One region of the Butyrivibrio sp. AE3004 genome, then DNA from elsewhere that is predicted to be linked to it. Evidence: a T-box and tRNA genes for the amino acid it is inferred to sense, from the RefSeq annotation. Region 1 holds a T-box; the other regions hold tRNA genes.
What was found. The T-box of region 1 lies ahead of ileS (isoleucine--tRNA ligase). A T-box ahead of a tRNA ligase gene usually reads a tRNA of that ligase, here a tRNA-Ile.

Region 1 (8,086 bases):
TTTTTATTTTTTTGTATGGCTTAAGTGATATTATGGAAAGTGCAAAAATGAAAATCAAGAAAATATCATATTTATAGATGAGAAAAGCATGGCGATCAGATTATCGGAATATTTAAAAAATAAATATGGAGAGAAGGTTTACAGGTTATCTTTATCATCGGGATGCAGCTGTCCAAACCGGGACGGTAGTATAAAACTTTCTGATGGAACAGCTCTTTACGGAGGCTGTACATTTTGCTCGGAGGGAGGTTCCGGTGAATTTGCGGCCGATGTTGCGCCGATAGACATTCAGATTGAGGATGCAAAAGAAAGGATAAGGAAAAAGACTAACGCTCAAAAATTCATCGCTTACTTCCAGTCGTTTACAAATACGTATGGGGATATCGACAGATTAACAAAACTGTATATGGAAACAATCAGGAGGGAAGATATAGAGATTTTGTCGCTTGGGACAAGACCTGATTGTCTTGGAAGCGATGTGATGGAAATGCTTTGTGAACTTAGAAAGGTAAAGCCGGTTTGGATAGAGCTGGGACTTCAGACAATTCATGAAGCTACGGCAAAGAGTTTTCACAGAGGATATGAGCTTAGTGTTTTTGAGGATGCCTACCATAGGCTTAAAGAAATTGGAGTAGAGGTTATAGTTCATGTGATATTTGGTCTTCCGGGAGAATCCAAGGAGGATATGATTTCAACAATAAAGTATTTATCTGACCTTAAGCCTTCAATAGATGGAATTAAAATACAAAATCTCCAGATATTAAAAGGGACAAGAATGTATGAAGAGTATGAAAAAACACATTTTCATATTCTTGATCTTGAAGAATATTCAGAATTGTTGCGGGAGAGCTTAATTATCCTGCCGGAAAACACGGTTGTGCACAGGATGACCGGAGACGGACCAAGGCGGCTTCTGGCCAAGCCGCTTTGGAGTCTTGATAAGAAGAATGTCTTAAATACTATAAACAGAAAAACCGGTGACTTGTTTAGTGTGAAATAGCCCAGAATGCGACAGCGCTTGCGGCGGCTACATTCAGGGAATCAACCTCATGAGACATGGGGATTTTAACACAGTAATCACAGCTTTCAATTGTTTCGGGTAAAAGACCGTCACCTTCAGCCCCAAGATAGATAGCAAGTTTTGGTACATTTGTGATTTTGGGATCATCTATTGAATGGGAATTATCTCTTAGTGCCATGGCAACGGTGGTAAAACCGAGGGAATTAAGATTTTCCGGTGTGAAATTTTCAGGAAGAAAGGTCCATGGCACCTGGAAAATGGTTCCCATGCTGACACGGATTGCTCTTCTGTAAAGAGGATCGGTGCAGCCGTGTGAAAACAGAACAGCGTCAACAGAAAGAGCAGCTGCGCTTCTCACAATGGCTCCTGCATTGGTAGGATTTGTTATATTTTCAAGGACAGCAATTCTTCTTGCACCTGCGCAAATATCATGAACAGAGGGGAGCGCCTTCCTTTTCATGGCACATAAAACGCCTCTTGTAAGGTGGAAGCCTGTTATTTTTGTTAATACACTGTCATCTGCACAATAAACGGGAACGTCATTAGGGAGAGAATTTATCTTTTCAAGTAATGAAGCTCCCTCACCCTTTATCTGATTTTCTTCAATGAGCAGAGATACAGGTTCATACCCTGCGTTTATAGCGCGTTCAATTACTTTTGGGCTCTCTGCGATGAAAATGCCCGGTAAAGGTTCGTTTATATGGTATAGCTGCACCTCTGATCTTTCGTTATAGACAGCGAGTCCCGGAGAATCCAGGGAATCTGTTTTTTGGAAGGTTATCATATTTTTCTCCATACGACCTAATGCATCGTTTCTATAAAAGAAATCCTTGTTTTTCACCCGAGAGCACTTTTCTAAAAGCTTCGACGTAAGAAAGTTACTTTGTGATTGATTTTATTAGGCCGCTTTATTATCTGCTTGTTATTTTCAAAATATTTACAACAGTATAGCATAATTGAGATTAGGTGGACCTTTGACGGAGTGATAGCATGGTAAAAAAATAAAAATCGATATGGTAAAATGATATATAACTAATATTTTCTTTAATAAGGGGGCTTATATGGGTAATACGTTTTATTTCGAGTTTGAACCGATATTGATGCAATGGTTCCAGGGTGTCCTTGGAGAGAAAGGTGCCTTGGTTTTATCCCAATTTTCCGCGTTAGGAGAAGAATTTATAATACTACTTGTCATGGGATTTTTGTATTGGTGCTACGATAAAAAAATTGGAATATATGTAGCTACTAATGCATTGATAGGTACTACATTAAATCCTATGATAAAAAATGTTTTCCTAAGGCGTCGTCCATATATGGTACATGATGGTGTAAAGTGCTTCAGACCGGTAGATAAATCGGCAGATATTTATGATATAGCAGCGCAGGGGTATTCATTTCCGAGTGGGCATTCCACGAATTCAGTTGTAGTATATGGGTCTGTCGCTAAGTTTCTTAGAAATAAAGTACTTACCATTCTGGCTTTTGTGTTGCCATTACTTGTAGGAATTTCCAGGGTTGCGGTGGGAGTTCATTATCCTACAGATGTAATATGCGGATGGCTTTCAGGTGTGCTTGTTGTGTTTTTTATTCCTTTTATATATGAAAAAGCAGGTGAAGAAAAAAGACCTCTGCTTAATCTGATAGTATTTGCCGTTTCGGCGGTAGGATTTTTCTACTGCAGGACGACAGACTATTTTACCGCAATGGGACTTATGGGAGGATTCTTTCTTGCCATAGAATTTGAAAAACGGTTTGTGAATTTTGAAGAAACCAGAAGACCTGTCGAAATTGTGCTTAGAATAGTAGGAGGTTTTGCTGTATATCTGGTACTGAATACACTTTTAAAACTTCCTTTTTCAAAATATTTTCTTCAATCGGACACTATGGGATCTTTCATGGTAAGGTTCATCCGATATATGATAGTATCATTTGTAATGATGGGCGTGTATCCCGTGCTATTTAAGGTTTTTGAGAAAAGTAGACTGGCACAAAAAATTTAAGAATGATACAAAATAAAATGTGTATGTATACTCTTGACTTTTTTTCTTCTTCTAAATAAAATAATGCTTAATTGAAAAGAAAAAGCTATGACGAAGACAGTATGTATATATGGAAAGCTGCAGAGAGCCTGCGGGTGGTGCGAGCAGGTGCAAGTACAGAATGCAGAAAATCACTTCCGAGCTGCATAACTGAAAGGTAATTGTTTAGTACAGGATAAGAACTGCCATATTAAGTAGGTTATGACGGAATCTCCCCGTTACGGAGAAACATATAAAAGCTTAGTGCGGAGTATGCGTAAACAGGTGGTACAGCGAGTTCAGGCTCGTCCTTTTTACAAGGACGGGCCTTTTATAATTCTGAAAGGAGTTTCAAATGTATAAGAAGGTTGACACTGATATGAATTTTGTCGCTCGTGAAAAAGAGATCGAGAAATTCTGGAAAGATCAGGACATTTTCCAGAAGAGCGTAGATACCAGAAGCAAGGGCGATATGTATATGTTCTATGACGGACCGCCGACCGCAAACGGTAAGCCACATATCGGACATGTTCTTACTCGTGCGATCAAGGATATGATTCCGAGATACCGCACAATGAAGGGGTATACAGTTCCCCGTAAAGCAGGTTGGGACACACATGGTCTTCCCGTTGAGCTTGAGGTAGAAAAGCTTCTTGGACTTGATGGAAAAGAGCAGATTGAAGAATACGGAATGGAACCTTTCATCAAAAAGTGTAAGGAATCTGTATGGAAATATAAGGGAATGTGGGAAGATTTCTCAGGTACAGTAGGATTTTGGGCTGACATGGATCATCCTTACATCACTTATGATGATAATTTTATCGAGTCTGAGTGGTGGGCTCTTAACGAAATCTGGAAAAAAGGTCTTCTTTACAAGGGCTTCAAGGTAGTTCCCTACTGCCCTCGTTGTGGCACACCTCTTTCATCTCACGAGGTTGCGCAGGGATACAAGACTCTTAAAGAGCGCACAGCTGTAGTACGTTTCAAGGTTAAGGGAGAGGATGCATACTTCCTTGCATGGACAACAACTCCCTGGACACTTCCTTCAAACATCGGTCTTTGTGTAAACCCTGATGAAAAGTATGTGAAGGTTAAGGCAGCAGACGGCTTTACCTATTATCTTGCAGAAGCACTTGCTGATAATGTACTCGGAAGCCTTGCCAAGGAAGAAGGCGAGAAAGCTTATGAAGTACTTGAGTCTTATGTAGGAACAGATCTTGAATATAAAGAATATGAGCCTCTTTATCAGTGTGCTGCTGACGAAACAGAGAAACAGCATAAGAAGGCATTCTTTATTTATTGTGATAACTATGTAACCATGTCAGATGGTACAGGTATTGTTCATATAGCTCCTGCATTCGGTGAAGATGATGCTCGTGTAGGTAGAAAATATGACGCTCCCCTTGTACAGATGGTTGATGGTGAAGGTAGATTAAAGCCTGAGACTCCTTTTGCAGGTATGCGTTGCAAACCTACTCAGAAGGAAATGGATGAGGGTGCTATCAGTGCTGATCCCGAGGTATTAAAAGACCTTGATGGCAGAAACCTTCTTTTCTCAGCACCTAAAATGGAGCATGATTATCCGCACTGCTGGAGATGTGGTACACCGCTTCTTTACTATGCGCGTTCATCATGGTTCATCAAGGTTACAGAGGTTAAGGATGACCTTATCAGAAACAACCAGGAGATTAACTGGGTTCCGGAATCTATTGGTAAGGGACGTTTTGGTGACTGGCTTGAAAATATTCAGGACTGGGGCATCTCACGTGACAGATACTGGGGTACACCTCTTAATATCTGGGAGTGCGATGACTGCGGTCACCAGCTTTCAGTAGGATCAAGAAAAGAGCTTGCTGAACTTTCAGGTGATCCTTCTGCTGAGACTACAGAGCTTCACAGACCTTATATTGATAAATTTGAGATCACATGTCCTAAGTGCGGAAAGAAGATGCACAGAGTAAAGGAAGTTATCGACTGCTGGTTTGATTCCGGAGCAATGCCTTTCGCTCAGCTCCACTATCCTTTTGAAAATAAGGAGCTCTTTGAGAAGCAGTTCCCCGCTCAGTTTATTTCAGAAGCTGTAGACCAGACAAGAGGTTGGTTCTACTCACTTCACGCTGAAGCAACTCTTCTTTTCAATAAGCCTGCATTTAAAAATGTTATAGTACTCGGCCTTGTGCAGGATGAGAATGGACAGAAGATGAGTAAGTCAAAGGGCAACGCTGTTGATCCTTTTGAGGCTCTTGAGAAATACGGTGCAGATGCCATCAGATGGTATTTTTATACAAATTCTGCGCCTTGGCTGCCTTCCAGATTTGCAGGTAAGACAGTACAGGAGGGTCAGAGAAAGTTCCTTGGAACACTTTGGAATACCTACGCATTCTTCGTACTTTATGCAAACATTGATGGATTTGATGCATCCAAGTACACACTTGAGAAGGACAAGCTTACAGTAATGGATAAGTGGATTCTTTCCAAGATGAATACGATGATTGGCGAAGTTGATAAGAACCTTGAAAATTATAGAATTCCTGAAGCAGGAAAAGCACTTGATGCTTTTGTTGATGATCTTTCAAACTGGTATGTAAGAAGAAGCCGTGAGCGTTTCTGGGCTAAGGGAATGGAGCAGGATAAGATTTCTGCATACATGACACTTTACACAGCACTTGTAAATGTATGTAAGGCAGCAGCTCCTATGGTGCCTTTCATGACAGAGTCTATTTATCAGAACCTGGTAAGAACAAGCGATGCTTCAGCACCTGAGTCAATTCATCTCTGTGACTTCCCTACAGTTGATGAGAGCTTCATCGACAAGGACCTTGAGGAGAACATGGATGAAGTACTTCAGATTGTTGTTCTTGGACGCGCCTGCCGTAATGCAGCAGCAATCAAGAATCGTCAGCCTATCGGACAGATGTATGTTAAGGCTGAGAAGTCAGTTTCTGAGTTCTATCAGGAGATTATTGAGGACGAGCTTAATGTTAAGAAGGTTATCTTTGCTGACGATGTAAGAGATTTCACTACCTACACCTTTAAGCCTCAGCTTAAGACAGTAGGACCTAAGTACGGTAAGGTACTCGGCGGAATTAAAGAATACTTGGGTTCACTTGATGGAAATAATGCTATGGATGAGCTTAAAGCTAACGGTGCTCTTAAATTTGAAGTTAACGGTACAGCAGTTGAGCTTACAGAGGATGACCTGCTTATTGATATGGCTCAAAAGGAAGGCTTTGAGAGTACAGAGGATCACGGAATAACCGTTGTTCTTGATACAAATCTCTCTGAGGAGCTTCTTAACGAAGGCTTTATGTATGAAGTAATCAGTAAGGTTCAGACAATGCGTAAGGATTCAGGCTTCGAGGTTATGGATCACATCAAGTTATCTGTAAACGGTAACGATAAGATTGCGCAGATTGTTAAGGATAATGCTGAAACAATTTCAACAAAGGTACTTGCAACAGAGCTTATTTACGACAGTAATGTAGCTAATGCCAAGGAATGGGATATCAACGGCGAGAAGGTAACAATTGGCGTTGAGAAAATCTGAATGTCTACAAAATAGAAAGGTTCCCGAAAACTTGTTGTAGAATGCGGGACTTGCCGGAAAATAACATATAATAAAAGACAAATGATCTCTTTTTGTATAAACTAATGATTAATACGAAAAGGGGTCATTTGTTTATTTTTTATAATAATGATGTGGGTGTCAAAAGTATAGAAACACCCTAAAAATGCACATTGATAACTGAATAAAGCTATGTTTTAGTGCTGATCTGCGGTAAAATATTAGTATCAAATCCAGTATTTAACGAGGTTTCAGCCATGTCATTCATCTTAAATGATCATCAGCAAGTGTCTCTTTTTGATTCTCTTACATTTCTCTCAGAAAGAAAACAGAAGATGCTTGAAAGTTCATGGGCTCATCAGTTTTCGCAAGAGATCTTTGTAAACATCAATGAGATGCTGTTTGCTCCATTATACAGCAGTAGTACCAACTCAAGACCAAACGCTCCAATAAATGTTATCGTTGGCGCAATGATGCTTGCTGAGTTCAATGGCATTTCTGAGGATGAGATGATCGAAACCATGGAGTTTGATTTCCGTTATCAGTATGCTCTTCATACTACCAGCTTTGAGAAGCAGCCAATCAGTGACAGGACTTTCAGCCGTTTCCGTGAAAGAGTCTCAGCTTATGAACTTGTGACTGGTATCGACCTTGTTCATGAGTGTATGGTTTCGCTTTCTGATCATATCTGCAAGTTCATGGACTTAAACCCTAACATTAGACGTATGGACAGTATGATGATTGAGTCTAACATCAAGAAGATGGGACGTCTGGAACTGTTGTATACCTGCTTGTCAAATCTTGTAGCAAGCCTTAAACGAGGCGGTTACAATGACAAGATCAAAGGGTTGGAAGCTTATGCGGATCCTAACAACAGGAATCGTGTCGTATATTACGAAAAGGATATCCCTCAGTCAGAACGGATTCAAAAAGTAATCGATGATGCGGTCAAACTTCTTCCAACATGTAAGGATACCCATGGAGAAACCACTGACTATCAACTGCTTGAAAGAGCAATCTCAGAACAGACCAAGGATGATGGCAATGGCCATATCATTCCGAAAGATAAAGGTGAAATGAATGCCACTATTCTTCAGAATCCAGCTGATCCGGAGGCAACCTTCAGAAGTAAGGCTGGTAAAGAGCACCGCGGATATGTAGCCAATCTCACAGAAACTGTTGGTGAAAATGGATCCATTATCACAGACTACCAGTATGATGTGAATACCAGAAGTGATGCATCATTCATCAAGGAATACATCGACAACCAGGAAGAATCTCCTGAAGCTATAGCGCTTATAACCGATGGAGCTTATGACAGCCATGAGATAAAAATGCAGGCTGCTAAAAAAGGCATTGCAGTTTTCTCAACAGGCCTTATTGGTAAACAACCAAATCCTATACTTGCTGAATTTGAGATCACAACTGAAGGTACGGTATCAAAATGTCCTGCTGGAAATGTTCCAAAGAGCACTTCTTACA
Region 2 (8,086 bases), 360 kb from region 1:
AGAGTTCAGAGATTAGCTAAATCTTTGACAGATGCAAGGGAAAATGTTCACTATTGCAGCAAATGTTGTACGCTTACTGATGATGAAGTCTGTCCAATCTGTGCCAATGAAAAGAGAGACCACAGAACCATAATGGTGGTTGAAAATACAAGAGATCTTGCGGCATACGAGAAGACAGGAAAGTATGATGGAGTATACCATGTTCTTCATGGAGCAATATCTCCCATGCTTGGGATCGGACCGGGAGATATAAAACTCAAGGAACTTGTTCAGAGGCTTCAGACTGAAACGGTAGATGAGGTTATTATAGCGACCAACTCAAGTCTTGAGGGTGAAACGACAGGTATGTATATCAGTAAACTGATTAAGCCTACAGGCATTAAAGTAACAAGAATAGCGAGTGGTGTTCCGGTCGGAGGAGACCTGGAGTACATAGATGAAGTCACACTGCTTCGCGCATTGGAAGGCAGAACGGAACTTTAAATATTCTGCTACATTCCAAGAATGCTAAGCATGGCCCGGTGATGGTACCGGAAACACAGATGTTGTGAGTTATCTATAAATAAGAGTATACAGATGAGATAGTGCCAAATAGTTTATGAAAACTTTGTACTAACCTAAGGAATCCACCAAAAGAGGGACCCCCCTTAGGCCGAAAAAGCGGAGGTATAAAAATGAGTGTGAAGAGAGAATTTTTGGGAGAAACAAAAGAAGGAGCACCAATTTACGGTTATCATATGACAAACTCTCAGGGTATGGAGGTTTGTCTTATGAACTATGGCGCAGCCATCAGAAATATTTTTGTTAAGGATAAGTATGGCGAGAAGAGAGATGTTGTACTTGGCTTTGATGATCCTGAAAAATATTTTGACAACCCTTGCTTTATAGGTGTGGTAGTAGGTCCTGTTGCAAACAGAGTTGGCGGTGCAAGCTACGAAATTGACGGAAAGAAATTCAATATGGCTGTGAATGATGGTCCAAACAACCTGCACAGTGATTTTGATAACGGTTTTCATAAGAGAGTATGGGAAGCGGATGAGACTGAAGACAGTGTTATATTTACCTTAAAATCAGAAGACGGAGATCTTGGTTTTTCAGGAAACAGAGTATTTACTGTTACTTATACACTTTCTGAGGATAACTCATTATCGCTTCATTATCATGCTGTAAGTGATGCAAAAACAATGATAAATGTGACAAATCATTGTTACTTCAATCTTCGTGGTCAGGGGACTGGCTCTATCAGTGATCATATTGCACAGTTCAATTCATCCGCTACTACAGTTGTGGGAGCAGGTCTTATTCCTACCGGTGAAATTGCAGATGTTGAAGGTACTCCATTTGATTTTAGAAATGAAAAAGGGATCGGTCTTGAAATTGATGCGGATAATGAACAGTTAAAGCTTGGCAGTGGCTACGATCATAACTTTATTATTGATGGTGCTGACGGAACAAGAAGAACATTTGCTACCGTAAAGTGTCCTGAATCCGGAATTACAATGCAGTGTGATACTACTCTTCCGGCATTCCAATTTTATGCCGGCAATTTCCTTGATGCTGAAGGTGGTAAGGGAGGAGCAGACTATAAAGCAAGAGAAGGTTTCTGCCTTGAGACACAGATATATCCTGATGCCATACATCATGCAGGATTCCCGGATGCGGTATTTGGGCCGGAACGTGAATATGATTCAATAACGGTATATCGATTTATTTAAGTATTATTATTTTGGAAAAGAGTTATAAATGGCAGAAGTCAAAGATTTCACCAAATATATAAAAAAATTACAAAGGAATAATTCTACCGGTGATGACAGGGATGATGATCCATTCGCTGCGTTAAATGGCGATTATGACTGGGACGAAGAAGATGATCTTCCGGATGTAAGCAGTGAAGATTACGAAAGCTCAGGTCCATCCTACCGGGAACGTATCAGAAAGCATAGGATTGCAGTCTTTATAAGGACAATCGTTGTTCTGGTAATTACCGTATTTGTAGTTGTTGCGGTATATGTCAGCTGGAGAGATAAACATTTTACTGAAAGCTCCATAATTTCAACGGTAAGGATCACGGATGCGCAAGGTGCCAAAGCTATCAACCTGGGTGGCCATATTCTGACATATAGTAAAGATGGTGCCAGTTGTTTGGATGGATCCGGTCAGCAGCTTTGGAATCAGACATATCAGATGCAAAATCCTACAGTACATACATGCAAAGATGTTGTGGCTATAGGAGACTACAACGGCCACAACATTTACGTGGCTAATACAAGTGGAGCTTTGGGGGAAATAGACACCAATCTGCCCATCAGAGACTTTTGCGTGGCTTCTCAGGGTGTTGTTGCGGCAGTTCTTGATGATAAGAACGTTACATGGATTTACCTTTTTGATGCTTCGGGGAATACTCTTGCAAGCTTTAAGACAACCATGCAGGATAGCGGATATCCGGTGGATATTGCAATATCACCCAGTGGTGAACTGGTCTGTGTTTCATATCTTAAGGCAGACAGCGGACAGTTGAAAACGAGTGTTGCATTCTTTAACTTTGGTGCGGTAGGTCAGAATCTTGCTGACAATTATGCAAGTGGTTACGACTATCCAAATGTTGTTGTGCCTTATGTACAGTTCATGAATGATTCGAAGACTTTTGCAGTGGCGGATGACAGAATTATGTTTTTCTCAGGTAAGGAGGTTCCGACAAGTCAGACAGAAAGCCTTACGGGAGAGGAAGAAATACGATCTGTTTTCTTTAATGATTCACATGTTGGTGTTGTGTTTGTGAATAATACAGAAGAGGGTGCATACAGACTTCAGATATATGATGAAACAGGTAATCTTGAAACTACCATTTTTTTCGATACTGAGTATGCAGATGTTTTATTTGAAAGTGGACAGATTCTTGTTTATGGTGATGGAGAATATATACTTTATGATATGAAGGGGAATGAAAAATTCAGAGGAAGTTTTGATCGTGCTGTAAAAGTAATGATTCCTACAAATGTCAGAAGTAAATTCATTTTGGTTACCGAGAATTCGATTGATACTCTTGAACTCAAATAATCTGAAAGTTTTATTAAGTTACTATATTAATATGGTGAAAGTTTTATTAAATTACTATATTAATATAGTGAAAGTTTTATAAATAATATTTGGTTTAAAAAAGTAACGTAATATATGACGAATGTATTCTGAAAATATAAGGTTGTGAATTATGGATGTTATGACATTTATTTCAATGCCGCAGGTGATAGTATCACTTGCGGTTTTAATTGTATTATTATGGCGAATTGCTTATGGCTATAAATACGGACTTGTTAACGAACTTATTGAAATTGCCGGACTTGCAGTAGGATTTGTGATTTTTAATCTCTCTGCAGGCTCGATTGGAAAAATTCTGCACGGAGAAAATCTGCATATTATTAAGACGGTTGTTCAGATTGCAATTGTTGTTGCAATATACAGAATAATACAGGGCATCGCAAAAGGAACTAAAGGTTCAGGTAAAATTCCGATTCTGAGTAAGACCAATAAGTTCCTTGGGGCGTGTTTTGGCGTATTGGAAACATACATGTGGGTTATGTTGATCCAGTATATAATAGGCTATAGGATTGATTCAGCAATTTCTTTTACAATTTTTGAAATTATTGGTTGCATTGCTGTGTAAGTAATGCTATAATCAATTTCGCTCACTTCGAGAGAGTAATATCTGAGAGCTGATAACTGATCGATAAAAACTTTCGAAAAAAGCAAAAAAAGTTCTTGACAGAAAGCACACGACATGATATCCTATCAGAGTTGCGGCTGACAAGCCAAGCGATACAAACAGCACATTGACAATGAAATAGTAATGCAACCCTGAAAATTCCAAAAAAGAATATTCAGAGAACAAAACAAACCTAACAAGGTAAAAACGGACAGAACAAAAGCCAAGCTTAAGTTCTGGTCAGACGAACGAGATCAGGAGAGATCCTGATAGAACATTTAAACGTGAGAGTTCGATCCTGGCTCAGGATGAACGCTGGCGGCGTGCCTAACACATGCAAGTCGAACGGAGAATATACGCTTCCGAGACTTCGGTCAAAGATTGTATATTCTTAGTGGCGGACGGGTGAGTAACGCGTGGGCAACCTGCCTCGTACCGGGGGATAACAGTTGGAAACGACTGTTAATACCGCATAAGCGCACGGTGTCGCATGACACAGTGTGAAAAACTCCGGTGGTACGAGATGGGCCCGCGTCAGATTAGCCAGTTGGTGGGGTAACGGCCTACCAAAGCAACGATCTGTAGCCGGACTGAGAGGTCGGACGGCCACATTGGGACTGAGACACGGCCCAAACTCCTACGGGAGGCAGCAGTGGGGGATATTGCACAATGGGCGAAAGCCTGATGCAGCGACGCCGCGTGAGTGAAGAAGTATCTCGGTATGTAAAGCTCTATCAGCAGGGAAGAAAGACCCTTCGGGGAGATGACGGTACCTGACTAAGAAGCCCCGGCTAACTACGTGCCAGCAGCCGCGGTAATACGTAGGGGGCAAGCGTTATCCGGATTTACTGGGTGTAAAGGGAGCGCAGACGGTGATGCAAGTCTGAAGTGAAACCCCACGGCTCAACCGTGGGCTTGCTTTGGAAACTGTATGACTAGAGTACTGGAGAGGTAAGCGGAATTCCTAGTGTAGCGGTGAAATGCGTAGATATTAGGAGGAACATCGGTGGCGAAGGCGGCTTACTGGACAGCAACTGACGTTGAGGCTCGAAGGCGTGGGGAGCAAACAGGATTAGATACCCTGGTAGTCCACGCGGTAAACGATGAATACTAGGTGTTGGGGGACGAAGTCCTTCAGTGCCGGCGCAAACGCATTAAGTATTCCACCTGGGGAGTACGTTCGCAAGAATGAAACTCAAAGGAATTGACGGGGACCCGCACAAGCGGTGGAGCATGTGGTTTAATTCGAAGCAACGCGAAGAACCTTACCAGATCTTGAGATCCTGCTGAATACAGAGTAATGTCTGTAGGCCTTCGGGACAGTAGAGACAGGTGGTGCATGGTTGTCGTCAGCTCGTGTCGTGAGATGTTGGGTTAAGTCCCGCAACGAGCGCAACCCTTGTCCATAGTAGCCAGCAGTAAGATGGGAACTCTATGGAGACTGCCAGGGATAACCTGGAGGAAGGTGGGGATGACGTCAAATCATCATGCCCCTTATGATCTGGGCGACACACGTGCTACAATGTCGTAACAAAGAGAAGCGAACCCGCGAGGGGGAGCAAATCCCAAAAATAACGACCCAGTTCGGACTGTAGGCTGCAACCCGCCTGCACGAAGCTGGAATCGCTAGTAATCGCAGATCAGCATGCTGCGGTGAATACGTTCCCGGGTCTTGTACACACCGCCCGTCACACCATGGGAGTCGGAAATGCCCGAAGCCGGTGACCTAACCGCAAGGAAGGAGCCGTCGAAGGCAGGTCGGATGACTGGGGTGAAGTCGTAACAAGGTAGCCGTAGGAGAACCTGCGGCTGGATCACCTCCTTTCTAAGGAAGAGGAAGAAGTAGGGAGTTGCATTACTGTTTTGTTGCCGGTGGCAACAGAAAAATTCCGGTGGCGATGCGAAAAGGGGAAACACCCGTACCCATCCCGAACACGACGGTTAAGACCTTATCGGCCGAAAGTACTATGCTGGAGACGGCATGGGAGGATAGGTGGCTGCCGGATTTAAAAAAGAAAAAGGGCTTATAGCTCAGCCGGTTAGAGCGCACGCCTGATAAGCGTGAGGTCGGTGGTTCGAGTCCACTTAAGCCCATTACCTAATAAAATAGGTAGACTGGGGGTGTAGCTCAGTTGGGAGAGCACCTGCCTTGCAAGCAGGGGGTCATGAGTTCGAATCTCACCATCTCCACTCAGTCTGAAAAGACTGATAACCGTACCTTGAAAACCGAATACTGAAGAAAACATTTTAATCAGAGAATCCGATTAAAAGACATCGAACGGATCTGCGATCATATGATCAGGATCCGAGATCCAGAAAAAACAATGTAGCAATACATAAACGAGCATATATCGATAACGCTATATCAGATATATGCGGGAACGTGGTTATTAAATGGACCAAAAGTTCTATATAGCTGGTCAAGCTATGTAGGGCGCAGGGCGGATGCCTTGGCACTAAGAGCCGAAGAAAGACGTGATAAGCTGCGAAAAGCTGCGGGGAGTGGCAAATACACTGAGAGCCGCAGATATCTGAATGGGGCAACCCGGCAGGAAGAACTCCTGTCACTGCATGCTGAATACATAGGCATGTGGAGGGAACCCGGTGAACTGAAACATCTAAGTAGCCGGAGGAAGAGAAAACAACCGTGATTCCGTAAGTAGCGGCGAGCGAACGCGGAAGAGCCCAAACCGGGTGCTTGCACCCGGGGTTCGGACTGAATGATCGATGGAGGACGATAGCAGAAAGGTCCTGGAAAGACCTGCCAGAGAGGGTGAGAGCCCCGTAAGCGAAATTGTCCGAAGCGAGTCAGTATCCAGAGTAGGACGAGACACGTGGAACCTTGTCTGAAAGAGCGGGGACCACCCCGTAAGGCTAAATACTCCTTAGTGACCGATAGCGCATAGTACCGTGAGGGAAAGGTGAAAAGGACCCCGGGAGGGGAGTGAAAGAGAACCTGAAACCCTGTGCCTGCAAACTGCGAAAGCTCCTTATGAGAGTGATCGCGTACTTTTTGTAGAACGGTCCGGCGAGTTATGTTATGCGGCGAGGTTAAGGGCCATAGGTCCGGAGCCGGAGGGAAACCGAGTGTGAAGAGTGCGAGAGTCACATAACATAGACCCGAAACCGGGTGATCTATCCATGTGCAGGATGAAGCGGCCGTAAAAGGCTGTGGAGGTCCGAACTCACATCCGTTGAAAAGGGTGGAGATGACGTGTGGATAGGGGAGAAATTCCAATCGAACCCGGAGATAGCTGGTTCTCCCCGAAATAGCTTTAGGGCTAGCCCTGTAGCATGCCATTTGGAGGTAGAGCACTGAATATCCGCGGGGGCTTCACCGCTTACCAAAGATTATCAAACTCCGAATGCCAGTATGGCTGAGCGCAGGAGTCAGACTGTACGAGATAAGTTGGACAGTCAAAAGGGAAAGAGCCCAGATCCACGGCTAAGGTCCCAAAGTGCGTGTTAAGTGGAAAAGGATGTGGGATTTCACAGACAGCTAGGATGTTGGCTCAGAAGCAGCCACACATTCAAAGAGTGCGTAATAGCTCACTAGCCGAGAGGTCCTGCGCCGAAAATTACCGGGGCTGAAACACGACACCGAAGCCTGGGGATTGCAAGTATCTACGGGTACTTGTGATCGGTAGGGGAGCATTCACAGCAGCGTCGAAGTCGTACCGTAAGGAGCGATGGAGCGCTGTGAAGAGAGAATGCCGGAATGAGTAGCGAGATGGAGGTGAGAATCCTCCAGGCCGAATATCCAAGGATTCCAGGGTAAAGCTGATCTGCCCTGGGGAAGTCGGGACCTAAGGCGAGGCCAGACGGCGTAGTCGATGGACAGCAGGTTGATATTCCTGCACCTGATGATATCAGAACTGTGGGGACGCAGGACGAAAGTGTGAGCCGGGAAAGGAAAGACCGGTCCCGCAAGGGGGAACGAAGTAAGAGTAGTGAAGCACATGGACGTACTGCCAAGAAAAGCCACTATTGCGTATCATCAGCCCGTACCGTAAACCGACACAGGTGGATGAGGAGAGGATCCTAAGGCCGGCGGGAGAAGCATTGTTAAGGAACTCGGCAAAATGTCCCCGTAACTTCGGGATAAGGGGAGCCTGCGAGAGCAGGCCGCAGAGAAGAGGCTCAAGCAACTGTTTAGCAAAAACACAGGTCTATGCGAAACCGAAAGGTGAGGTATATGGGCTGACGCCTGCCCGGTGCTGGAAGGTTAAGAGGAGAGGTCAGGGCAACCGAAGCTTTGAATTTAAGCCCCAGTAAACGGCGGCCGTAACTATAACGGTCCTAAGGTAGCGAAATTCCTTGTCGGGTAAGTTCCGACCCGCACGAAAGGCGTAATGATTTGAGCACTGTCTCGGCAATGCACCCGGT
Region 3 (8,086 bases), 610 kb from region 1:
CAGATGAATCCGCCCCACATTTCCTCCTGCCATTATCCTTGCGGGTATGGAGCATAGTAGTACAAATCCGATAGAAAGGCCGCTTCCGATTGGAAATGCCACCCAGATATTACCAATCAGGTATTTTGCCAGAAGAAAGCCAATGCCAAGACTAAAAAGCATGGATAATGCAGACAGGGTGGAGATAACAGAATGGTCATTTATCTGGTACATGATCATCAGGGGAAGTACTACACTCAATGAAAAATTAAGGCTGGCGATAAGAGGAAGTCCCTGACGAGTCAGGCTGATCACCGAGGGATCCGTAGCCCCAAAAAGAGCAGCAAGAGCACCTGAAACGAATAACACGACAAGGACACTCAGCGTCGCAAATCCACAGGATATGACAAGGCCTCTTTTCAGCAGCCGCCGGAGACCATCGTAATCACTTTGAGCTGCAAGCATGCCTCCTATCCCCAGAAAAGCTCCCTGTACTCCTCCTGATATCATCTGTCCGAATGTTATCATGGCATAGCCAATAGACATGACAAAAACTCCAGCCGCCCCATGAACAGACTGAACAAAATAATTACAAATAAATACCATCAATGTGAGGGCAGTATTTCCGAAAAAAGAAGGAATCCCCATCACCACATTTCTTCCCATCATGCCGGCAAAGCCCGCAAAATTCACTCTTATTCCAAGAGCCTTTCTTTCCCGAAAAAGGAAAACAAACAGCACTGCCACTCCGATCAGTGAACCTGTCAGAGTTGCGAAAGCCGCTCCGGAAATATCCAGTGAGAAAACCTTTACGTACAATATGTCACAGATTAAATTTCCGATTACGGTGGAAATAGTGGCAAAAGAAACAAGTCTTGGATAACCTATGGTCTCAATTAGTATTGACATGCCGTTAAACAGAAACAGCAAAAAAGAACCTGCCATAATAGCAAACAGATATTTGTAAGTATTATCGTATAATGTCATGTCCTGGCAGAGCAGGGAACTGATCCCAGGCGATAGCACTCCGGAAAGAAGGGATATTATAAGACCGAAAGCCAGGCAGGAGGAAATAGAAACGGTCATGGAGCTACCCGCCTCATCGAAGTCCTGGCTGCCCAGCGCTTTCGCCGTTATGATCGCAGCCCCGGCAGAAAGTAGAAACGTTATGGCGGAAATGAGTCCCAAAACCGGCACTACATTCTGTATCGCAGCTACAGCCTGCGGGCCAATCAGTTGTCCCATAAGGATACTGTCAACCACACCATTAATATTCATGACAGCCATTGTAGCTATGGATGCGGTAAGAAATTTTCTCAGACTTCTGTTGATCAGGTAACTGTTCCGACTCTCCATATCTTCATACCTGCCTTTATTAATCTGAATTCACAATAACATTTCAAAAATTTAACTTTATTTTCATTATAATCCTGCACCATCCAACTCTCAACCAAAATCAGATGACAGATACTCTTTTCAAAAATGAGCACAAAAAAGAGAAGCATCACTGCTTCTCTCTTACTGCCGGCGACCGGGATCGAACCGGTACGGGTATCGCTACCCACGGGATTTTAAGTCCCGGGCGTCTGCCAGTTCCGCCACGCCGGCGATTATTGACAAAAAGCCGCTTTTAAAGCGACTTCTTAGTGGAGCTTCGGGGACTCGAACCCAGGACCGACCGGTTATGAGCCGGTTGCTCTAACCAACTGAGCTAAAGCTCCTTAAATTTAGTGACTCCGACGAGGCTCGAACTCGTGTTACCGCCGTGAAAGGGCGATGTCTTAACCACTTGACCACGGAGCCATGTATTTTTCCTGCCTCGCAGGGATTTCGATTGTAGGTCTCCGTACAACCAGCTCCCCAAGTAGGACTCGAACCTACGACACTTCGGTTAACAGCCGAATGCTCTACCGACTGAGCTATTGAGGATTATACCGTACCTTCAAAACCGAACACTGAATACTTCATCTTCAATCCGTTATTGTTCTATATTCTTTTTAGGACAAGCCCTCGACCTATTAGTACACATCAGCTGAACACGTTACCGTGCTTACACCTTGTGCCTATCTACCTCATAGTCTCTAAGGGGTCTTACTGCAAAATGCAGGGATATCTCATCTTGAGGGGGGCTTCACGCTTAGATGCCTTCAGCGTTTATCCCTTCCGGACTTGGCTACCCAGCCTTATGCATCTGGCGATGCAGCTGATACACCAGCGGTCCGTCCATCCCGGTCCTCTCGTACTAAGGACAGCTCCTCTCAGATATCCTACGCCCGCGCCGGATAGGGACCGAACTGTCTCACGACGTTCTGAACCCAGCTCGCGTACCGCTTTAATGGGCGAACAGCCCAACCCTTGGGACCTGCTACAGCCCCAGGATGCGATGAGCCGACATCGAGGTGCCAAACCACTCCGTCGATGTGAACTCTTGGGAGTGATAAGCCTGTTATCCCCAGGGTAGCTTTTATCCGTTGAGCGATGGCAATCCCACTTTCATGCCACCGGATCACTAAGTCCTACTTTCGTATCTGTTCCACCCGTCGGTGTCACAGTCAGGCTCCCTTCTGCCTTTGCACTCTGCGAATGGTTTCCGTCCATTCTGAAGGAACCTTTGAGCGCCTCCGATACCCTTTCGGAGGCGACCGCCCCAGTCAAACTCCCCGGCAGACATTGTCCCCGGACCGGTTTCACGGTCCTTGGTTAGAAACCCAGTACTATAAGGGTGGTATCCCAACAGCGACTCCATGACAACTGACGTCATCACTTCACAGTCTCCCACCTATCCTGTACATACAGTACCGAATCCCAGTATCAACCTGGAGTAAAGCTCCATGGGGTCTTTCCGTCCTGGCGCGGGTAACCAGCATCTTCACTGGTACTTCAATTTCACCGGGTGCATTGCCGAGACAGTGCTCAAATCATTACGCCTTTCGTGCGGGTCGGAACTTACCCGACAAGGAATTTCGCTACCTTAGGACCGTTATAGTTACGGCCGCCGTTTACTGGGGCTTAAATTCAAAGCTTCGGTTGCCCTGACCTCTCCTCTTAACCTTCCAGCACCGGGCAGGCGTCAGCCCATATACCTCACCTTTCGGTTTCGCATAGACCTGTGTTTTTGCTAAACAGTTGCTTGAGCCTCTTCTCTGCGGCCTGCTCTCGCAGGCTCCCCTTATCCCGAAGTTACGGGGACATTTTGCCGAGTTCCTTAACAATGCTTCTCCCGCCGGCCTTAGGATCCTCTCCTCATCCACCTGTGTCGGTTTACGGTACGGGCTGATGATACGCAATAGTGGCTTTTCTTGGCAGTACGTCCATGTGCTTCACTACTCTTACTTCGTTCCCCCTTGCGGGACCGGTCTTTCCTTTCCCGGCTCACACTTTCGTCCTGCGTCCCCACAGTTCTGATATCATCAGGTGCAGGAATATCAACCTGCTGTCCATCGACTACGCCGTCTGGCCTCGCCTTAGGTCCCGACTTCCCCAGGGCAGATCAGCTTTACCCTGGAATCCTTGGATATTCGGCCTGGAGGATTCTCACCTCCATCTCGCTACTCATTCCGGCATTCTCTCTTCACAGCGCTCCATCGCTCCTTACGGTACGACTTCGACGCTGCTGTGAATGCTCCCCTACCGATCACAAGTACCCGTAGATACTTGCAATCCCCAGGCTTCGGTGTCGTGTTTCAGCCCCGGTAATTTTCGGCGCAGGACCTCTCGGCTAGTGAGCTATTACGCACTCTTTGAATGTGTGGCTGCTTCTGAGCCAACATCCTAGCTGTCTGTGAAATCCCACATCCTTTTCCACTTAACACGCACTTTGGGACCTTAGCCGTGGATCTGGGCTCTTTCCCTTTTGACTGTCCAACTTATCTCGTACAGTCTGACTCCTGCGCTCAGCCATACTGGCATTCGGAGTTTGATAATCTTTGGTAAGCGGTGAAGCCCCCGCGGATATTCAGTGCTCTACCTCCAAATGGCATGCTACAGGGCTAGCCCTAAAGCTATTTCGGGGAGAACCAGCTATCTCCGGGTTCGATTGGAATTTCTCCCCTATCCACACGTCATCTCCACCCTTTTCAACGGATGTGAGTTCGGACCTCCACAGCCTTTTACGGCCGCTTCATCCTGCACATGGATAGATCACCCGGTTTCGGGTCTATGTTATGTGACTCTCGCACTCTTCACACTCGGTTTCCCTCCGGCTCCGGACCTATGGCCCTTAACCTCGCCGCATAACATAACTCGCCGGACCGTTCTACAAAAAGTACGCGATCACTCTCATAAGGAGCTTTCGCAGTTTGCAGGCACAGGGTTTCAGGTTCTCTTTCACTCCCCTCCCGGGGTCCTTTTCACCTTTCCCTCACGGTACTATGCGCTATCGGTCACTAAGGAGTATTTAGCCTTACGGGGTGGTCCCCGCTCTTTCAGACAAGGTTCCACGTGTCTCGTCCTACTCTGGATACTGACTCGCTTCGGACAATTTCGCTTACGGGGCTCTCACCCTCTCTGGCAGGTCTTTCCAGGACCTTTCTGCTATCGTCCTCCATCGATCATTCAGTCCGAACCCCGGGTGCAAGCACCCGGTTTGGGCTCTTCCGCGTTCGCTCGCCGCTACTTACGGAATCACGGTTGTTTTCTCTTCCTCCGGCTACTTAGATGTTTCAGTTCACCGGGTTCCCTCCACATGCCTATGTATTCAGCATGCAGTGACAGGAGTTCTTCCTGCCGGGTTGCCCCATTCAGATATCTGCGGCTCTCAGTGTATTTGCCACTCCCCGCAGCTTTTCGCAGCTTATCACGTCTTTCTTCGGCTCTTAGTGCCAAGGCATCCGCCCTGCGCCCTACATAGCTTGACCAGCTATATAGAACTTTTGGTCCATTTAATAACCACGTTCCCGCATATATCTGATATAGCGTTATCGATATATGCTCGTTTATGTATTGCTACATTGTTTTTTCTGGATCTCGGATCCTGATCATATGATCGCAGATCCGTTCGATGTCTTTTAATCGGATTCTCTGATTAAAATGTTTTCTTCAGTATTCGGTTTTCAAGGTACGGTTATCAGTCTTTTCAGACTGAGTGGAGATGGTGAGATTCGAACTCATGACCCCCTGCTTGCAAGGCAGGTGCTCTCCCAACTGAGCTACACCCCCAGTCTACCTATTTTATTAGGTAATGGGCTTAAGTGGACTCGAACCACCGACCTCACGCTTATCAGGCGTGCGCTCTAACCGGCTGAGCTATAAGCCCTTTTTCTTTTTTAAATCCGGCAGCCACCTATCCTCCCATGCCGTCTCCAGCATAGTACTTTCGGCCGATAAGGTCTTAACCGTCGTGTTCGGGATGGGTACGGGTGTTTCCCCTTTTCGCATCGCCACCGGAATTTTTCTGTTGCCACCGGCAACAAAACAGTAATGCAACTCCCTACTTCTTCCTCTTCCTTAGAAAGGAGGTGATCCAGCCGCAGGTTCTCCTACGGCTACCTTGTTACGACTTCACCCCAGTCATCCGACCTGCCTTCGACGGCTCCTTCCTTGCGGTTAGGTCACCGGCTTCGGGCATTTCCGACTCCCATGGTGTGACGGGCGGTGTGTACAAGACCCGGGAACGTATTCACCGCAGCATGCTGATCTGCGATTACTAGCGATTCCAGCTTCGTGCAGGCGGGTTGCAGCCTACAGTCCGAACTGGGTCGTTATTTTTGGGATTTGCTCCCCCTCGCGGGTTCGCTTCTCTTTGTTACGACATTGTAGCACGTGTGTCGCCCAGATCATAAGGGGCATGATGATTTGACGTCATCCCCACCTTCCTCCAGGTTATCCCTGGCAGTCTCCATAGAGTTCCCATCTTACTGCTGGCTACTATGGACAAGGGTTGCGCTCGTTGCGGGACTTAACCCAACATCTCACGACACGAGCTGACGACAACCATGCACCACCTGTCTCTACTGTCCCGAAGGCCTACAGACATTACTCTGTATTCAGCAGGATCTCAAGATCTGGTAAGGTTCTTCGCGTTGCTTCGAATTAAACCACATGCTCCACCGCTTGTGCGGGTCCCCGTCAATTCCTTTGAGTTTCATTCTTGCGAACGTACTCCCCAGGTGGAATACTTAATGCGTTTGCGTCGGCACTGAAGGACTTCGTCCCCCAACACCTAGTATTCATCGTTTACCGCGTGGACTACCAGGGTATCTAATCCTGTTTGCTCCCCACGCCTTCGAGCCTCAACGTCAGTTGCTGTCCAGTAAGCCGCCTTCGCCACCGATGTTCCTCCTAATATCTACGCATTTCACCGCTACACTAGGAATTCCGCTTACCTCTCCAGTACTCTAGTTATACAGTTTCCAAAGCAAGCCCACGGTTGAGCCGTGGGGTTTCACTTCAGACTTGCATCACCGTCTGCGCTCCCTTTACACCCAGTAAATCCGGATAACGCTTGCCCCCTACGTATTACCGCGGCTGCTGGCACGTAGTTAGCCGGGGCTTCTTAGTCAGGTACCGTCATCTCCCCGAAGGGTCTTTCTTCCCTGCTGATAGAGCTTTACATACCGAAATACTTCTTCACTCACGCGGCGTCGCTGCATCAGGCTTTCGCCCATTGTGCAATATCCCCCACTGCTGCCTCCCGTAGGAGTTTGGGCCGTGTCTCAGTCCCAATGTGGCCGTCCGACCTCTCAGTCCGGCTACAGATCGTTGCTTTGGTAGGCCGTTACCCCACCAACTGGCTAATCTGACGCGGGCCCATCTCGTACCACCGGAGTTTTTCACACTGTGTCATGCGACACCGTGCGCTTATGCGGTATTAACAGTCGTTTCCAACTGTTATCCCCCGGTACGAGGCAGGTTGCCCACGCGTTACTCACCCGTCCGCCACTAAGGATATACAATCTTTGACCGAAGTCTCGGAAGCGTATATTCTCCGTTCGACTTGCATGTGTTAGGCACGCCGCCAGCGTTCATCCTGAGCCAGGATCGAACTCTCACGTTTAAATGTTCTATCAGGATCTCTCCTGATCTCGTTCGTCTGACCAGAACTTAAGCTTGGCTTTTGTTCTGTCCGTTTTTACCTTGTTAGGTTTGTTTTGTTCTCTGAATATTCTTTTTGGAATTTTCAGGGTTGCATTACTATTTCATTGTCAATGTGCATCTCATCTGTATAACCGATGAGGAACGCAGAAGGAGGGATTTGAACCCTCGCGCCGCTATTAACGACCTGCACCCTTTCCAGGGGTGTCTCTTCAACCTCTTGAGTACTTCTGCAAAAGTGTTGACCTTATCTCTTCACTCTTAAATTTTAGCGGAGCGAGAGGGATTCGAACCCTCGTGGCGTTGCCGCCAAACGGTTTTCAAGACCGCCTCGTTATGACCGCTTCGATATCGCTCCATTTATTTATTTATTTGCTTTTCGCTCGAAGTGTTTCGCACACCTCAGCAGCGAAATTTATTATATACATATGCATATGTATTGTCAACATTATTTTTAAAATTTTTTTATTTTTTTCTTTTTAAGATAGATTCAGCCAGATTTATATCATCCGGAGTGGTGATTTTAATATTATCATAAGAGCCTTCAACAAGCTTAACTCTGCGGTTTCCCAATGTTTCCATAACCATGGCGTCATCAGTTATATTAATATTTGCAGCCAGCAATTCATTTTCACGTTTTGCAAGCTCTTCATACAATTCCAATATTTCAGGGTATAAAAAAACCTGTGGCGTCTGTATAAGCCATGTCAGATCCCGATCAGGTGTCTTCTCTGCAAAGCCATCCTTATCGGCAAGCTTAATCGTATCCTTTACGGGCATGCCGACCACACAGGCACCATATGTTTTTACAGCCGATAATGCACGCTCAAGTATGTCACTATCAACGAAGGGACGTGCCCCGTCATGAATAAAAACCGCTTCCGTATTTAAAGAACATGCTTCAAGCCCGAGTCTTACACTGTGATAGCGTGTATTTCCTCCCGCTACTACAGCTTTGATTTTTTTGAAGCTCTGCGGCTCGATGATTTCCCGCGATACGTATTCAATATCTTTTTCCGGTAAAACAAGAATTATCTCATCTATAAAGCTTTTTTCAAATGCTTCAAGCGCATAT

Region 2: it has a tRNA-Ile gene. The T-box ahead of ileS (isoleucine--tRNA ligase) is inferred to sense a tRNA for this amino acid. The anticodon was not compared.
Region 3: it has a tRNA-Ile gene. The T-box ahead of ileS (isoleucine--tRNA ligase) is inferred to sense a tRNA for this amino acid. The anticodon was not compared.

Annotation. Positions count from the first base shown of each region.
Region 1 covers NZ_JNLQ01000002.1:3,423,965-3,432,050, forward strand. The annotation lists gene BV60_RS0117760 (TIGR01212 family radical SAM protein) at 89-1,000, shown strand; gene BV60_RS0117765 (TrmH family RNA methyltransferase) at 987-1,805, opposite strand; gene BV60_RS0117770 (phosphatase PAP2 family protein) at 2,083-3,021, shown strand; T-box leader at 3,100-3,355, shown strand; gene ileS (isoleucine--tRNA ligase) at 3,395-6,586, shown strand; gene BV60_RS0117780 (transposase) at 6,862-8,086, shown strand, end outside.
Region 2 covers NZ_JNLQ01000002.1:3,063,337-3,071,422, reverse strand. The annotation lists gene recR (recombination mediator RecR) at 1-483, shown strand, start outside; gene BV60_RS0116175 (aldose epimerase family protein) at 675-1,715, shown strand; gene BV60_RS0116170 (DUF5711 family protein) at 1,744-3,057, shown strand; gene BV60_RS0116165 (CvpA family protein) at 3,209-3,661, shown strand; rRNA gene BV60_RS0116160 (16S ribosomal RNA) at 3,981-5,525, shown strand; rRNA gene rrf (5S ribosomal RNA) at 5,589-5,706, shown strand; tRNA gene BV60_RS0116150 (tRNA-Ile) at 5,721-5,794, shown strand; tRNA gene BV60_RS0116145 (tRNA-Ala) at 5,818-5,890, shown strand; rRNA gene BV60_RS0116140 (23S ribosomal RNA) at 6,119-8,086, shown strand, end outside.
Region 3 covers NZ_JNLQ01000002.1:2,811,509-2,819,594, forward strand. The annotation lists gene BV60_RS0115085 (MATE family efflux transporter) at 1-1,335, opposite strand, end outside; tRNA gene BV60_RS0115095 (tRNA-Leu) at 1,502-1,587, opposite strand; tRNA gene BV60_RS0115100 (tRNA-Ile) at 1,627-1,700, opposite strand; tRNA gene BV60_RS0115105 (tRNA-Glu) at 1,711-1,782, opposite strand; tRNA gene BV60_RS0115110 (tRNA-Asn) at 1,836-1,908, opposite strand; rRNA gene BV60_RS0115115 (23S ribosomal RNA) at 1,978-4,835, opposite strand; tRNA gene BV60_RS0115120 (tRNA-Ala) at 5,064-5,136, opposite strand; tRNA gene BV60_RS0115125 (tRNA-Ile) at 5,160-5,233, opposite strand; rRNA gene rrf (5S ribosomal RNA) at 5,248-5,365, opposite strand; rRNA gene BV60_RS0115135 (16S ribosomal RNA) at 5,429-6,973, opposite strand; tRNA gene BV60_RS0115140 (tRNA-Ser) at 7,157-7,245, opposite strand; tRNA gene BV60_RS0115145 (tRNA-Ser) at 7,284-7,369, opposite strand; gene ispD (2-C-methyl-D-erythritol 4-phosphate cytidylyltransferase) at 7,477-8,086, opposite strand, start outside.